Regions from separate parts of the Desulfosporosinus sp. Tol-M2 genome, predicted to be linked through region 2. Evidence: riboswitches for the same ligand, from Rfam matches in the RefSeq annotation. Region 2 holds a riboswitch; the other holds the start of a gene.

Region 1 (8,354 bases), on a different contig from region 2:
AGGAAGCAACGATTTTTAGATGTCTATTAGTAAATAAAAAATGTCCCCAGAGAGATGGACACGGGACTAAAAAAATAAGATAATAAAGTTGTGAAAAAAAGATAAGCGGGGACATTGCAAAATGACTGTAAAAAAGAAAGACGAAATTCTTTTAGAATTAACTTTAATGATTTTTTAAATGGAAAAGCTGAGATCTTATCAATAAATAACAAAAAGATAAATATAAATAAGTTTATTAATTTAGAAATTTTAAATATTAGTGAAGGCGGCTTAAAAACTAAAACAATTTTAGATTTTCCAATAAATATAGTAATAATTTTAGAGTTATCTTTTTATCTTATAGATATAAAATTTAAGTTAAAAGGAATAATAAAATCGAAAAATAAGAAAGGTAATTTTTATGAATATGGAGTTCAATTTATCGATGTTTTAGAATCTGAAAAACAGTTATTAGTTAAATGTTTATTCAACTATCAGATTAAAAGAGTTCGTATTAAAGATTATTATGATTCTGTAGAAATTAATAACTCCGACAAAGATAATACTTGGCCTACTTAGAGTATTGGTAATTACCGTCCCAGCCTATATTCAAAGCGGATTTCTTATGGAGACATTTGGGCAATCTTTTCAGGAGTAAATTCTTGATCTTTTATGACACGAGAGCATGGCATAATTTGCATGGTTAGTTTCGTAAAAATTTGCGATAAGTTAAAGCGAATGAATTATTAAAAGATAGCCCGGTTAATCTTCGAGCTATCTTAATATTTATTTCATGCGGTTTATTATGAGTTTAGGTACGTAAGGGTAGTTTTTATATAAAGAAGTAAAAACTAGAAAGATCTCATGAGGGATGAATGCCTGGGGGCTCATTTCGTGATCCATGGTTTCTACTTTAATATACACTTCTTGACTCCAACATTCATCGATTTTCCTTCAATAACACCCTGCACCGTGACCTTATCACCTTTCTTTAACTCGGCAACCTTGGCAATCTCTGTCTTGTCCTCGAAGAAACACTGGGTACTCACTATGGCAAAGTCTTTTCCGGACGAAAGAGTTACATAAGTTTGATCTAAGACGACTCCAATGCTGTCAACCGTTCCTGCAATCTCTGCAGTTTTGCCCTTGTAGGTTTGATCGGCTTTGACTTCGTTAGATTCATAAGCGGCTGCTAAGTCAACCGCTGTAACTTTAATAACCTCAACGGGTGGCTTAGTGTCAGCCGGCTTGCTTGTGGACTGGTTTGACGTTGGGGCAGTGGTTTTCCCGTTGTCTCCCATTGAGGATGCAATCCCTACAATGACTACGATGGCAACGATTGCAATTAGGATTTTCTTTAACAAAACAAACAACTCCCTCTTTCTTTTTATTATAAACATTTCCACTATTGTTGCGTATTTCCTGCCCCTCGACATTCTTAATTGTTATACGACAATTTACGTAATAAAATAATAAGCCCCCAGCGTTTCTGCCGGGGACTTGCACGCTTAATAAGGCCAAAGATAATCCATGCTTTTGCCCAATGCTTTAGCAATCTTTTGCGCCGTTGAAATGCGAACATCCCTCTGCCCCGCAATAATCTCGCTTAGATAAGACTGCTTAATTCCGGTCCGCCTGTGTAGTTCTTCCTGAGTAATATTTTTCAGCCACATGACTTCCTGTATCTTATTTCGCACCAACATCACCAAAGGAACTATTCCGTATAAAGGCACAATTCCCTATCAATGCGAGGAATATAAGATATATCTAATAATATTCGACAAATAATACAATATGCTGTATAACTAATATAGTAAACTATACCTAGGAGGTGAAAACATAAAAAGGATAAAGGCAAACTCGGTGAAAGCTGAGGACGCAAAGCCGCGAGTCTACAGCTTGAAAAAGGCCAGGATAGTCGGGTTGCCGTGTATAGCGACCGGAGACTACCCCCCTGTTTGGCTTTGCTGGACAGGGTTTTGTTTTTATGTGATTAAAAGGAGGATGAGATGTTTAAGATTACATTAAGGACCGCAAGAGAGCTGAACGGGTATACAGTGGAGGAAGCTGCAAGGCACTCCGGTGTACCAGTAGATATGCTATGTAAATACGAGGTGGATTCTGAAAAAATGCCAATTAGCTTGATTCGCAGAATATTAAATACGTATGGCGCCTCATCAAGTTTTATTTATTTTGGTACCGAAGCAGATTGTATTGAATTCAACCGATCAAGAATGGTATAGTAATTGTGCTGGTCGTATTACTGGTCGTATTGGGGCAAAAAATAGGGAGTTTCTACATAGAAACTCCCTATGATATCAGTGGTCGGGGCGACGGGATTCGAACCCACGGCCTCTTGGTCCCGAACCAAGCACGCTACCAAACTGCGCCACGCCCCGTATTATAAGAACGACTTTTATAGTAACAAATCACTGTAATCCTGTCAAGTTCTAATTTTCAGTTTCAGTAAATCACTTGGGTTCAGTAGAAACGTTTCATCACTTAGAATTTTCCATGTCAGCTAGGTTAAGATAGCCTGAACTCTTCAAAACAGTATAGGCAAATATAAATTCAGGGAGCAAAATATAAATGTTCTCGATCTTTACGGGCTTTCCTACCCCAGGAAGGTCTTTTGATTCACCTTTTGTAATAGCTTCTTGAATTTTCTGTTCAGCTATTATTCTAAAAAGATCTGCCAAGTACGTTCAACTTTCTAATATCAAATTATTACTGCCTTATTACGTTATATATTAACAGAGTAGGGTGGGAACTATCAACTGACTTATCAACATGTAAGACACTGTAAATACGTAATTAAAGAAAGGATGTGGATATTTAGTGGATTTCTTGTTGTACGATATTTTGCTAAAGATAATAAATGAATAAAGAATCCATTTATGGATTGACATTTGATCAACTGGCAGCATGGCTTATGGAATATGGGCATAAAAAGTTTCGGGCATCACAAGTCTGGGATTGGCTTTATAGAAAGCGGGTGACGGATTTCTCAGAAATGATTGATGTCAATCAGGAGTGTCTTCAGTTATTAGCAGATCATTTTGTTCTTCAAACATTAAACGAACACTATAAGCAAGAATCAACGGATGGAACGATTAAGTTTTTGTTTAGGTTAAAAGATGACAATCTGATTGAAACGGTCTTGATGAGACCTAAATTCGGTTTGTCGGTTTGTATCACAACTCAAGTAGGCTGTAATATGGGGTGTAGTTTTTGTGCAAGTGGGTTATTAACGAAAACTCGAGATTTATCCAGTGGCGAAATTGTGGAACAAATTATGAAAGTTCAACTTTATCTGGATAAAATGAAACACGATGAAAGAGTGAGTCACGTTGTGGTGATGGGGATTGGCGAGCCCTTTGATAACTTTTTAAACGTCGTGGATTCTTTACGGATTATTACAGATGATAAAGGATTAGCCATTGGGGGAAGACATATCACCGTATCGACCAGTGGTCTCGTTGATAAGATTATTGAATTCTCCGATACTAATCTGAAGATAAACCTAGCGATCTCCTTACATGCGCCAACTAACGAACTTCGAACGCGGCTAATGAAAATAAACCGAGCCTTTCCCATAGAAAAAATAATGCAGGCCGTTGATTACTATTTGGAAAAAACGAAACGTAGGACTACGATGGAATATATTTTACTCAAGGATTTGAATGACCGTCGAGAACATGCCCTTCAACTAGCTGACCTGATTGGTGCTAGGAGAGATCTCACAAATGTCAACTTAATTCCCTATAATCCGGTGGATGAACATACGCAATATCAAAGAAGCGAGCATCAGACAATGCTGGCGTTTTATGATACGTTGAAAAAGCAGGGCATTAATTGTTGTATTCGGCTTGAACACGGGGCAGATATTGATGCTGCTTGTGGACAATTAAGGAGCAAACAGATTAAAAAAACCGCAGAATGTGGGCTATAGTTATACCATTTCTATCACCGACCTTGGCGAAGATAAGCCTTTTCCCTGGAGACAAACGTGTATTGATGTGGATGAATATCTTTAAGCATGGCGGACAAATGATCTGCCTTCAGAATGTTCAATAATTGCCCGACATTTAAGCAACGAAAGAGGATTACGGCACGTCGCCATAATCCTCTTTCGTTGCCAATTGCTGAGTGCTATAGCGAGTATGGTACACAAGGATAAAAAAATTTAAGTTAGGACGTTAACTTGTCATAAAGCGACATATTTCCAGAAGGAGATTGATTAATAAATGTCGAATGCCTTCAAAGATATTGTCGAAATTTTCGATTAAATTTAAGAGATAATTACATATACCCGCTTGAGATAAATCTATTTTGCTGAAAGGACGAAAAGTATGAGGCGCAAAACGAAGATATACTTAGGATATTTTTTTGATGTGGTTATTATATCAGCACTTATTTTGGTATCGATTTATACTTTAAATCAATCTAATAGAAAAGTAGACGAATCTAAACTGGAGCGTTATCAAAACATTAAGTATTCCAATACAATGCAAGATGAAATCTATAATATTAGCAGGTATAATAGGGAACTTGTTTTACTGGATACGGATAGTCAGGATTTCTTGCAGACGATTGACTCGATCCGGTCTTCCAGGCAGAAGGTAGAGTCGGCGCTGGATTCCCTTGAAGCTTCGGCTATCAACGACGAGATAAGGGTAAAAAATCTGCTCAGCCAGATAAAAACAGCAAATCTCGGTTACACAGAACTGCAGGAAAAGAGCATTGCATTGGTTTCCTCCGGCAAAAAAGCGGAGTCTGTCCGGGTGATAAATGAGGGAGCGTTGGAACAGGGTCAGATATTGAAATATGTTGAGGAATTGAAAAATCTTGAAGATACGATCATGGACGACTTACTGAAGTCGTCGGCCACTGTCAATAACCAAGTACTTGAGTTCTTACTTTTTTCCTTACTGCTGACAGTGTTTGTCGGAGCTGGGATAACCGTTTGGTACATACAGAAGGTTTCGGGAGACCTTCGCAAAGTCTTGACTGTTATGAGCGGTTTTTCCTCGATGGAAGAGCACGTTGATTTGCCGCGCGTCCATATCCGCGCAAAAGGTCAGGTTGGGGAAATTGCCTCTTCCTATAATGAGATGGCCGGGTCCCTGGAAGAACACACCAGGCTTGAAAAAGAATTCCATGATAATTTTGATAGGAAAGTCTGGTTGCAGGCTGCGATCGAAGAAATTTCCGACAATTGCCAGGGATTCGAGGATTTAAATACTATGTCGCACAGTTTGATTACATCTATAACCCCTATGGTCGAAGCAAGTTATGGAGTTTTTTATATCAAAGAGAGACACGGAGACAAACAGTGCTTAATAAAGTTCGCTGCCTATGCTGGTAGTCCACTGGAATCCGTCGAGGCCAAGGAGGTTTTTCAGCTGGGGGAAGGACTGGTGGGGCAGTGTGCATTGGAAAACAGGCGGATAACGTTGGACAGGGTCCCCGGTGATTATATTAAGATTAGCTCCGGCTTGGGCACAACATCACCAAAAAGTATTGTCATACTTCCCGTGGTGTGTGGAGAAGAAGTAGAGGCTGTCATAGAACTGGCATCCCTCCAACCTTGTAATGACCTTCAGATAGAGTTTCTGGAATTTGTGGCCGAAAGGAGTATTGGGATTGCCATACACCGGGTTAAATCCCACATGGAGATCGGAACACTGCTGAAGGATTCTCAGGCCAAAACGGAAGAACTTCAGTCCCAGTCGGAAGAACTTCAACTGCAGCAGGAGGAGCTTAAAACCTTTAATGAGAAGCTGGAGGAGGAATATAAACAATCTGAAAAGAGGGCAATGGAACTGGAAATTACTAAGGTTGCCCTTGAAGAAAAGGCTCAGCAACTTGAAGGAAGTTCAAACTATAAATCGGAGTTTTTATCCAATATGTCCCACGAGTTGCGAACGCCGCTGAACAGTCTGCTGATCCTTTCTCAAATTATGGCGGAGAATAAAGAAGGCAACCTAACTCCCAGTCAAGTAGAACATGTGAAAACCATCTTTTCTTCCGGAAATGAACTATTGACTTTGATAAATGATATACTTGACCTCTCAAAGATAGAGGCGGGCAAGGTCTCAATAAACCCTACCGTCGTGGAGTTAGCGGAAATAAAGGAGTATGTCGAAAGATATTTCCTTCCTGTGGCACGCCAAAAGAAACTGGAATTTAATATTCAAATGAGTGAAGGTCTACCGGAAACCACTTGTATAGATGAACACCAGCTTTTCAATATTTTAAAGAATTTATTATCCAACGCGTTTAAATTTACGGAACGTGGCAGTGTTTCTTTGCGTATCTGGAGGGCGGAAGAACATTTTGTTGCAAAAAATCCCCTATTTAGGGACGCGGAGTGGGTTCTGGCCTTTTCCGTGATAGACACGGGCATAGGAATTTCTGAGAATAAGCAGGAGATGATTTTTGAGGCCTTCCAGCAGGCGAACGGGACAACTGCAAGGAAATATGGGGGCACAGGTTTAGGCCTGACCATCAGTCAGAAAATCGCCGAGTTGTTAGGCGGGCTTATTGACATTGATAGTGTTGAGGGCAGGGGGAGTACGTTTACCTTATATGTGCCAGGCAATAATGTTGAGAAAGAAGGTTCGAAGATATTTTGCGACGAAGCTGCTATAACTAGCGATGATTCTCCTGCCCACGAGACGGAATCTGTTGGGCCCGTTTCAACAGTAGTACGGTCTGAGGACGAATCTCAAGGAGTGGAGAACGGGAACGCGCGCTTGGAAGGCAAGAAGATATTGATTGTGGACGATGATATTCGGAATGTGTTTGCTCTTACCATAGCCCTGGAAAATCAGAAAATAGACGTTGTGGTTGCGGAGAATGGCAGAGATGGTATTGAGGTTTTGCAAAAAAACCCAGACATCGACTTAGTTCTGATGGACATTATGATGCCAGAGATGGATGGATACGAAGCATTAGGCCGCATTCGCCAAATTCCTAAGTATGTGAACCTGCCGATTATCGCCCTAACGGCGAAGGCCATGAAAAACGACAGAGAAAAGTGTATAGAAGCGGGTGCGTCGGATTATATCAGCAAGCCGGTAAATCTGGAACAGCTATTTTCTTTAATTAAGATCTGGCTTTATAGATAGGTGGATATCATGAATACAGAGAAAGAAATGAAAAGCACGGTAGCGGAGAGTTGTAATGAATTAGAAGAAATCGAAATACATCTGCTCTTAGAGGGGATTTACAGTTACTATGGTTTTGATTTTCGAAGTTATGTGTTTGCTTCCATAAGACGCAGAATATGGTATCGCATCCGGGCTGAAAGGTTGAAAAACGTTACTAGCCTGCTTGAAAAGGTTCTGCATGACCCTAAAACTATGGAACGGCTGCTCTCGGATTTTTCAATTCACGTATCAGAGATGTTTCGAGATCCACAATTCTTTAAGTCTTTCAGGAAGAACGTGGTTCCGCTGCTCAGAGAACTCCCTTATGTCCGAATTTGGCATGCGGGTTGTTCCAGCGGTGAAGAAGTTTGCTCCATGGCAATCATTCTCCAGGAGGAAGGGTTATACCACAAAACTAAGATCTACGCCACGGATATGAACGAAGATTTGTTAAGAAAGGCCAAGGAAAGAGGTTACCCTTTAGAAAATATGCGGGCATATAGGGATAACTACCAATTAGCCGGGGGGAAGAATGAGTTTGAGGAGTATTATAAGGTAAGTGATGGGAAAGCAGTCTTTCACCCGTCTCTAACCCAGAACGTTGTTTTTGCCCAACATAACCTGGCTACCGATCATTCGTTTAATGAGTTTAATGTGATTATTTGCCGAAATGTAATGATTTATTTTGATCGGGTCCTCCAAGACCGTGTGCATGGGCTGTTTTATGAGAGCTTGTGCACGCTGGGTATTCTGGGGTTGGGCAAAAAAGAGGACATCGCTTTTAATAGTTATTCTCATTGTTACGAAGCCTTTGATAAGGAAGAGAAAATTTATCGGAAGGTAAGAGTAGTAACGACGTTAGGTCAATGAAAAAAATAAAGGGTTCTAGGGTACCAAAGAATGAGGGAAAAATGAAAATCTTAATTGTTGATGACCACCAAGAGAATTTACGGGCTTTAGAGGCAGTGCTTGAATCGCCAGACTACCATCTGATTTTTGCCACTTCCGGAGAAGAAGCCTTGAAGTGCTTACTGAAAGACGATTTTGCCTTGATTTTACTGGATGTGCAGATGCCGGTAATGGACGGCTTTGAAACAGCCAGGCTCATTAGGTCAAGAAAAAGTAATGAGGCTACACCCATTATTTTCATTACGGCGATTTACCAGAGCGAGGAAAATATCAAGCAGGGGTATTCCTTGGGAGCGATTGACTATATATTTA
Region 2 (8,354 bases):
AAACACCGGAAGGGATCGGAATCAGTCTGGCCGGTATTGACACACCCGAGGACTGGAAGGTTATGGCTGATGGCCTTAAGCAAAGGTTAAAGGTCTTTGCCCTGGAAACAATGATCCCTTACCAGGAGGTTCCTGTGGTTCTGGAAAACGATGCCTTTGGGGCTTTAATGTCCGTGCGCGGGAATTTTTCCGGGAATGTTTTAGTGGCCGGAACAGGGGCTGTTGCTTTAGGGGTTAACCCAGAGGGAGAGGTTTTTCGTGTAGGCGGATGGGGACATCTCATCGGCGATCAAGGAAGTGGCTACGATATTGGGCGTAAAGCCCTGGCAGCTACGCTGGCATCTTTCGACGGGTACGGTCCCAAGAGCATATTAGAGACTCTGATTACCGAATATTTGGGATTGACACAAGTGCAGGGTATCAGCTGCTGGCTATACCAGGGTAAACGCACGAACAAGGAAGTGGCAGCTTTGGTCCCGGTGGTCGTAGAAGCCGCCCGGACGGGCGACGCTATCTCTAATTTGATCCTAAAAGAGTCCGGCCAGGCTTTAGGTTTATTAACAAAGGCTCTCCTACGGAAAACCAAAGTCTTGGAGGTGGGTTTGGTCGGAGGAATTGTAACACATATATGGGAATATGTTGCACCGTCTTTTTGCTCCACTGTTCAAGAGGAGTTTCCTAACCTTCAAATACTGAAGCCAAATTATTCCCCGGCTGTTGGAGCAGCCTTCCTGAGTATGATCGGCCAAGTACGGCACATCGCATTTTAAAAAGAAGTTTGCTTTAAAGTTCCCTCGCGGTTGGGAACTTCATATCTCTGGAAGGGAGCGATTTACTTGGGGTTCCGTTTCGTATGCGGTCGCGCCGGAACAGGCAAGAGCACCTTATGTTTGGAAGAAATTCGCAAAGAACTTCGTCTGAAGCCTTGGGGAGCACCTCTTATCCTCCTTGTCCCCGAGCAGGCAACCTATCAGATGGAAGTAGCCTTAGCCAACACGCCTGATTTAGGCGGCAGTTTGCGAGCCCAGGTCTTGAGCTTTCGACGGCTGGGCTGGCGAGTGTTTTCGGAAACCGGGGGAGGGCAAAAAGTCCTGATCGGTGCGCTTGGCAAACGGATGCTCCTGCGTCGAATCCTCTTAAAGCATCGTCTTCATTTAAAAGCATTCGCCCGCTCCGCTACCCGGCCTGGTATGGCCGATCTCCTCGCTCAAGCGATCGGAGAATTTAAGACTTACCGGATTACCCCGGATGATTTACGTAAAGTTAAAGATGCAAAGGGACTATTATTGAATAAACTCCAGGACTTAGCCCTTATTTATGAAGAATTTCAAGCAGCTTTAGGACAAGAAATCCGTGACCCTGATGATGAACTTTCGCTTTTGGCAGAAAAGATCCCTGATGCACCCCTTATCCAAGGGGCGCGGGTCTGGGTGGACGGTTTTACGGGATTTACCCCTCAGGAATTAGAAGTCTTAAAAATCATTATGACTACGGCTAAAGAAGTTGTCATCACTTCCCCACTTGATCCGGTTTTGCTGGCAGATGAACGTCAGCTGGAAGCGGGGCCTTTTAAAGTGGGGGAGGAGTTATTTGCCGGCGCTTGGCAAACTTATCAAGATCTCCAAGGCCTTGCCGCCGAGACCGGTGCCCTTTTACACCCTCCCGCCTTGCTTAAGAATGCGAAACGCTATAAACATCCCTGGCTCCGGCATTTGGAAAAATATTTCTTCACTTATCCGACAGTAGTTTACGGGGAGGTTCAGTCTTCGGCAGCAGTGTCCACCCTCGAGGAGTTCCCAGCTAGTCCGGAGAGTACCACAGGGGAAGGAATTCAGATCTTTTCAGCCGTCAACAGACGGGCTGAAGTGGAAGGTATTGCGCGGGAACTTCGACGTTTAGCGAGGGATGAAGGACTCCGTTGGAATGAAATGGCGGTCATGACTCGCGACCTCACAGGTTATCATGAGCTGATTACACAGGTGTTCACGGCCTATGAGATACCTCATTTTTCAGATCATAAACGTTCTGTCCTCCATCATCCCCTGATTGAGCTGATGCAAGCCCTACCTGAAGTGGCCGAGAGCCATTGGGCTTACGAACCACTTTTTCGCTGTTTGAAGACGGATTTTTTCCCACTTCCGCGGGATATCATCGATCGACTGGAAAACTACGTGCTCGAACATGGAATACACGGAGAGGACTGGAACAGAAACGTAGCCTGGAGATATCATCGTCAATGGTCTCTGGGGCAAAATGAGGCCCAACTTGCCGGCGAGCTTAAGTTTCAAGCGGAGCTAAACTCCTCCGGGCAGACTATTTATGATTTCCTTAGCCCATTTATGCAAAAGGTCAGACCGGGTAGCCAAGCTGACTGTTTAACTGTACGGGAAGTTACCGAAACTTTGTATGCCTGCTTAGAAAGGCTTGATGTTCCGGCGACCTTAAAGAAGTGGTCAGAAAAAGACCAAGCCATGGGAGAACCCGGCTTGGCCAAGCTGCACGAACAAATCTGGGAAGCCGTCATCCAAGTCCTGGATGAAATAGTCGCCGGATTAGGGGAAGAATGTTTGGAGCTGGAGGAATATGCTTTAATTCTTGCTTCCGGGCTGGAAGCGATCGAACTCGGGCTGATTCCCCCCGGGCTTGACCAAGTCCTGGTGGGGTCATTGGATCGTTCACGGAATCCTGAAGTACGGGTTCTCTTTCTGCTTGGTGCTAATGAGGGTGTACTTCCTGCTCGACCTGACTCCGCCGGGGTACTTGATGCAGAGGAAAGGGAACAATTGGAGAAAGCAGGGGTCGCCCTGGCTCCGCAAGGGAAGGCTCAGACGTTTGAAGAACAATTCTTTATCTATACAGCACTCTCCCGAGCTACAGAACGACTTGTTGTCTGTTATCCCTTGACTGATGAAGAGGGGAAAGGGCTGGCGGTTTCGCCTGTTGTCACCCGGCTTAAGAAGCTTTTCCCGCTTTCAGAGAGCTTCCTGGGAAACCAGGAGGACATTAACCTCATTTGTCAAGCAAATTCTACACTGCAAGCCTATGCCGAACAACTCCGCACGTTGCGCAAAGGAAAGCTGCTTTCTCCCCTTTGGGAGGCTGCAGAAATGTGGTTGAATCAGGATCCTGGCCGCCAAAATCAAGCGAAGCGTTTGCAGTCCAGTCTCGTAACCCAAAATCAGGAAGTTAGGATTCAACGCCCCCTGGCGCGCCGTTTATACGGTAGACGCCTGATGGCCAGTGTTTCTCGTTTAGAACAATTCGCCAGGTGTCCTTTTGGACATTATGCCCATTATGGTCTGAAGCTTCGTGAAAGATCTAACTATCAGCTATCGAGCCCGGATATGGGTGAATTTTTCCATGCTCTCCTGCATGATTTCGCAAGCCAATTGCAGGAACGGGGCTTAGACTGGGGAAAATTAACTAAGGAAGAATCCTGGGCCCTGGTCAGTGAACTGGCGGAGCAGCTCGCCCCAAGTCTACAGCATGAGATCCTTCTGAGCAGCGCCCGCTACCGCTATTTAACTCAGAAACTCAAACGAACCGTTCATCACGCTGTGCGCGTGCTCGGAGAGCATGCCCGCCGAGGGATATTTATGCCGATCCGGCTTGAAGTGGGTTTTGGCCCGACAGAAACGCTCCCTGGGGTCGACATTCCGTTATCGGAAGACGATTCACTCCTGATACGCGGGCAAATCGACCGTGTCGATGCCGCGTTCTTAGATGGAAAAGTGTATTTGCGGATCCTTGATTATAAATCCCGCGAATTATCCTTAGCGCTTGATTCAATCTATTATGGATTAAATCTCCAATTGCTTACTTATTTGGATGTCGCTTTGCATGGAGCTGAAGTCTTGCTAAATACGACTTCCGCTTTGCCCTTCTTGGAAACAGGTTTCGAAAATGTAGGGGCTGAAGTTGCCGCAGTAAGGGATGACGTCTTTCCTCAGAAGATTCCGGCGGGGTTTCTGTATTTTCCCGTGTTGGAACCCCAGCTGGAGGAGAAAATACCCCTCAGCTCGGAGGAGCTGGAACAGCACCGCGTTAAAGCCGTTAAAGTCAGCGGGTACTTATTAGCCAATCCACGTGTCTTGGAAGCTATGGATGCTTCCTTTTCCACAGGGCAATCCGATTTACTTAGATTAAAATTAAAGAAAGACGGGACCTTCAAAAAAGGATCAAACGTTCTGAGCGAGGATCAGTTTTCCCTGCTCAGCGGCTACCTTTATCAAAGGTTCCGTCAGACGGGTGAAGAAATTTTAAACGGTGATATTTCCCTCTCCCCTTACCGGCGAGGGAAGAGTACGGGATGTCAGTATTGTTCCTATAAACCCGTCTGCCACTTTGACCCCTACCTGCCGGAAAATCGCTACCGGGATCTGCCTATCTTAAAGCAAGAGGAGATCTGGAGACGCCTGGAAGGCAGCTAATAATCCATTTGGAGTGGTGGCAACTTGTATTATTTAGGGCAAGAAAATAAGAGATAAGTTCAGAATGCGATATTGTTATATGCTCGCTAACTGGAGGTGAGGTCAGTGCGGAAACTCGACCAAATGGCTGTCGATGTGGTAAAAGATTCAAACAAGCTAGATGAGTTTATTGCTCGACATGAATTTTTCATTTTAAAAACTGCCGCAAAGACAGCGAAACACTATGTGTCTAAGAATGATGATGAGTGGTCAATCGCGCTGTCCGCTTTTTCGGATGCTTTAAAAAATTACGACTTTGGCAGGGGAAGCTTTATTGCCTTTGCTGAACTCATAATCCATAGAAGCCTTGTCGATTACTATAGGGCTCAAGGACGATATAGCTCGGAGGTTCAGGTTGAGCAGATTGAGGATGATGCGGTTATTATAAGTAACGATGATAACCTAAAGCTAGAAATCGAGGCTATAAACCAGATTCTCTCAAGTTATGGCTTTTCGTTTATGGACTTAGCGGATTGTTCCCCGAAGGCTCAAAAGACAAAAGTGGCTTGTGCCAAAGTTGTTATTTATTTATTGGATAAACCTGGTCAAGTCCACGAAATGAGAAATTCAAATCTCTTGCCTGTTAAAATAATCGAAAAGAATGCTGGGGTACCCCGAAAAATTTTAGAACGTCATCGAAAATATATAATAACAGCAGTAGAAATACTCCATGGAGACTATCCGTATCTCTCGGAATATTTAAGCTATATCAGAGGGGAGGTTGGGCGTTGAAAGCAGTCGTAGTGGAAATTAAAGACGGATACGCTGCATTGCTGCAGAACGACGGACGTGTAGTAAAAATGAAGAACAGAAATTTCACGATTGGAGATGTGATATACGTTAAGGAAAAGACAATATGGAGAAAAGGTAGAGTCAGTGCTGTGGTGGCAGCAGTTGCCATGTTTATGATGTTGTTGGGCGGAGGGACATGGGCTTACGCAACCCCTTATTATACTGTAAGCTTGGATGTTAACCCAAGTATAATGATGGATGTCAACTTTTTTGAGCGTGTAATTGGCTTTGAAGCTACTAACGAAGATGCAAAGGATATTTTAGCAGGACTTAGCTTAAAGAACAAAAATATTGAGGAAGCAATTACTCAAGCCGTTGCCCGTATAGAAGATGGCGGTTACTTGGTAGAAGGAGGCACTATCGTGATTGCCTCTGCTGCGAAAAACGAGGATAAAGCTGAGCGTATAGCGGCTAAGTTGGAAAAAGCAGCCGAAAAGGAAATCGAGAATAAGAATATAAACGCGACTGTCGATGCCAGAGGTATTGGCTATCAAAGTGTTCAGGATGCAAAAGATTGGGATCTTACACCCGGTAAATATAATATTATCACCAATGTGCTTGGCCAAACGGTCGATGAACGTAATGTAGATAAGTATAAAGAAATGACAGTCAAACAACTAATGGAAACTTATAAAGAAAAAGGAGTAAAAGGTATAGAGGATAAGAAGTTGAGAGATAGTGAACAGTCCGAAGGTAAAGGTCCAAAGGATGAAGATGTAAGGACAAATAATGAGAAGGTTAAAGGAACTACAGCACCTGAACCGGTTCAATTAAAGGCTGAATTAGAAGTGGATGAGGGCGATGGGGCTGGTCAGAATAATGGTCAGGAAAAAAACAAAAAACATAAAGAATAAACTATAAGAGAACATATAAAGGTCTTTGGTGGTACCAAGGGCCTTTATATATTGTAGAGGATTCCAGAGGATGTAGAATCAATGGTGATTATAGTTGAATTATTGGTTTTTCTAAACAGATAGCAAAGGAGGGAAACCTTGAGCATCACAAAGTATACATGAGTTGTTCAAGTCTACGATATGAAATTCAAATCTCTAGCCCGTTAAAAATAATCGAAAAAAATGCTGGGGTACCCCGAAAAATTTTAGAACGTTATCGAAAATATATAATAGCAGCGGTAGAAAGACTCCATGGAGACTACTGATGATGGCAAACCTGTTGAAAAGCAGGGACGCAAAGCTAGAGGGCCTGTAAAATGGCAGCCAGCTACCAAAGGGGGGTTTTTTTGATTAGTATGTAATCCGCCTTCGTATTTAAGCGTATGGGGAATGGGAAACAACCCACAAAATGGAAGACCAAATTTATTAAGGGAGTAGAAGTAAAATGAAAAAGTTATCAGTACTAGTGATAACGTTAATGTTATCCTTTACGGTCAATGCAGGTCTAGTCTTAGCTGAAACAGGACAACCCACTGAAGTTATTGTTGAGGCGCAAAACACTGAGGTAGCAGTAGAAGGCCAAACTTCGGTTACAGAAACTACAGAAGCTACAGAAATAAATTCGGAGGCAACAACAGCAGATACCACGACCACAGGTACCACGGCTGCTACAGAAGCGACTGACTGTGACGCAATTGGGACTGATACAGTCGTCGTTGATGAGGCTGGACAAGAGGTTGACCCAGGAACCTTGCCAGATTCGTTTCTTTCTTGGCTTGAAGAGTTAATTGAAAAAATCAAAGTTGCTTTGGCTGGTAATCCAATTGAGAAGGCACAACTCTTAGAAGAACAAGCGAATGAAGATCTTGCTGAAGCGACTGAGCTCGTTAAAGAAGGGGAAGCTAATGAAGAGCAGATTGAAGAGGCACTAACTTTATATACTACTAAAGTTGAAAAAGCGCTCGGATTTTTAGAGCAGGTTGAGAATACCGATTCAGATGAATACCAGAAGCTTCAAGAGGCTCTGACAAAGGTTAACACAAATAATGTGGTTGTCCTTGGGGGACTTCTTGAAAAGCTGCCTGCTCAGGCTGCAGAAAGAGTTGCTTTAAATATCGTTCGTGCGATGGAAAAAGCTATCGCCAAAGTAGAGAAAAAGGAAAGAAAGCTTGCTCCAGTTGAACAAGTTGAAACTGCTGATACAGATACAGCTGCTGAGGAAGAAGCAACTATAGGGACCTCTGCTGATACTAAAAGTGCTGAAACTGTTAACAATGCACAAGTGGATGAAGAAGTAGATCTCTCCGCGGAAGCAACAGAAATACTGACAACATTTGCTAAAGCCTTGGGCCTGGAAAAGGTTCCACAGGGTAACGCATATGGCTACTATTATAAACATAATAAAGAAGCTAAAGAAGCAGCAAAAGCGGCTAATAAAGCCAGACAAGTAACTGAGCAAACTGAGCAACAGGAAGAACAAGCCGAAGGGACTCAAGAGCAAACTGAGCAACAGGTAGAACAAGCCGAAGGGACTCAAGAGCAAACTGAGCAACAGGTAGAACAAGCTGAAGAGATTCAAGAGCAAGCTGAAGTTCAAAAAGAAGAAGTAAAAAGTTCTTCTAAACAGAATAAAGAAAATAACCGTAATCATGACAAGGGCAAAAATGGTGATCGGAATCGCGACTATTTGCATTCCCTTTCATTTTGCGTAAGTTCAAATTTATCATAAGCCGTAGTAAGGAAAAAGAAGGCCGTCCTAAACTTTTAAAGTATGGGACGGTTTTCTGTTACTAGATATTGTGCAGTCTATCCCTTCTGGAGTTCGGGGTCCCTTGAATTCCCCGGGCCGATACATTTGAAGCATTTATATCAACTCAATTTTGTTCTTTTGTCGGCCAGATTCTAAACCTGTATACCGTTTGCAAGCCTAATCAACTCCTTTCGCCTTGCGATTCGATATATTGCTTTAGGACTGCCAATGGTGCGCCGCCTGTTGTAAGAAGGCAGAAACTTTTTGACCAAAACATCTCTTTCCAAAGCATCTTTCTTACCTGGGGAAACTCTTTTTTTACCAGTCTGGAAGAAGCACTCTTGAAGGCGTTGAGGTATTTACTGATTTCCGTGTTCGGGTGGGCTTTGAAGAGAATGTGAACATGGTCTTTATCATGGTTATACTCTAAAAACGTAATATGATAATTAG

Evidence for each region. Region 2 has a riboswitch for cyclic di-GMP ahead of AC6I5A_RS06085 (DUF5667 domain-containing protein). Riboswitches for the same ligand answer to the same signal wherever they lie in the genome.
Region 1: another riboswitch for cyclic di-GMP. It lies ahead of AC6I5A_RS03895 (helix-turn-helix domain-containing protein); the one in region 2 lies ahead of AC6I5A_RS06085 (DUF5667 domain-containing protein).

The regions. Positions count from the first base shown of each region.
Region 1 covers NZ_JCAIJG010000057.1:240-8,593, forward strand. The annotation lists gene AC6I5A_RS03880 (PilZ domain-containing protein) at 115-558, shown strand; gene AC6I5A_RS03885 (OB-fold protein) at 888-1,343, opposite strand; gene AC6I5A_RS03890 (helix-turn-helix domain-containing protein) at 1,488-1,676, opposite strand; cyclic di-GMP riboswitch class I at 1,823-1,910, shown strand; gene AC6I5A_RS03895 (helix-turn-helix domain-containing protein) at 1,989-2,222, shown strand; tRNA gene AC6I5A_RS03900 (tRNA-Pro) at 2,302-2,378, opposite strand; gene AC6I5A_RS03905 (DnaJ family domain-containing protein) at 2,478-2,678, opposite strand; gene rlmN (dual-specificity RNA methyltransferase RlmN) at 2,858-3,931, shown strand; gene AC6I5A_RS03915 (response regulator) at 4,332-7,112, shown strand; gene AC6I5A_RS03920 (CheR family methyltransferase) at 7,122-8,003, shown strand; gene AC6I5A_RS03925 (PAS domain S-box protein) at 8,045-8,354, shown strand, end outside.
Region 2 covers NZ_JCAIJG010000077.1:16,614-24,967, forward strand. The annotation lists gene AC6I5A_RS06065 (N-acetylglucosamine kinase) at 1-770, shown strand, start outside; gene addB (helicase-exonuclease AddAB subunit AddB) at 837-4,430, shown strand; gene AC6I5A_RS06075 (sigma factor) at 4,536-5,201, shown strand; gene AC6I5A_RS06080 (anti-sigma-I factor RsgI family protein) at 5,198-6,115, shown strand; cyclic di-GMP riboswitch class I at 6,415-6,490, shown strand; gene AC6I5A_RS06085 (DUF5667 domain-containing protein) at 6,600-7,883, shown strand; gene tnpA (IS200/IS605 family transposase) at 8,086-8,354, opposite strand, start outside.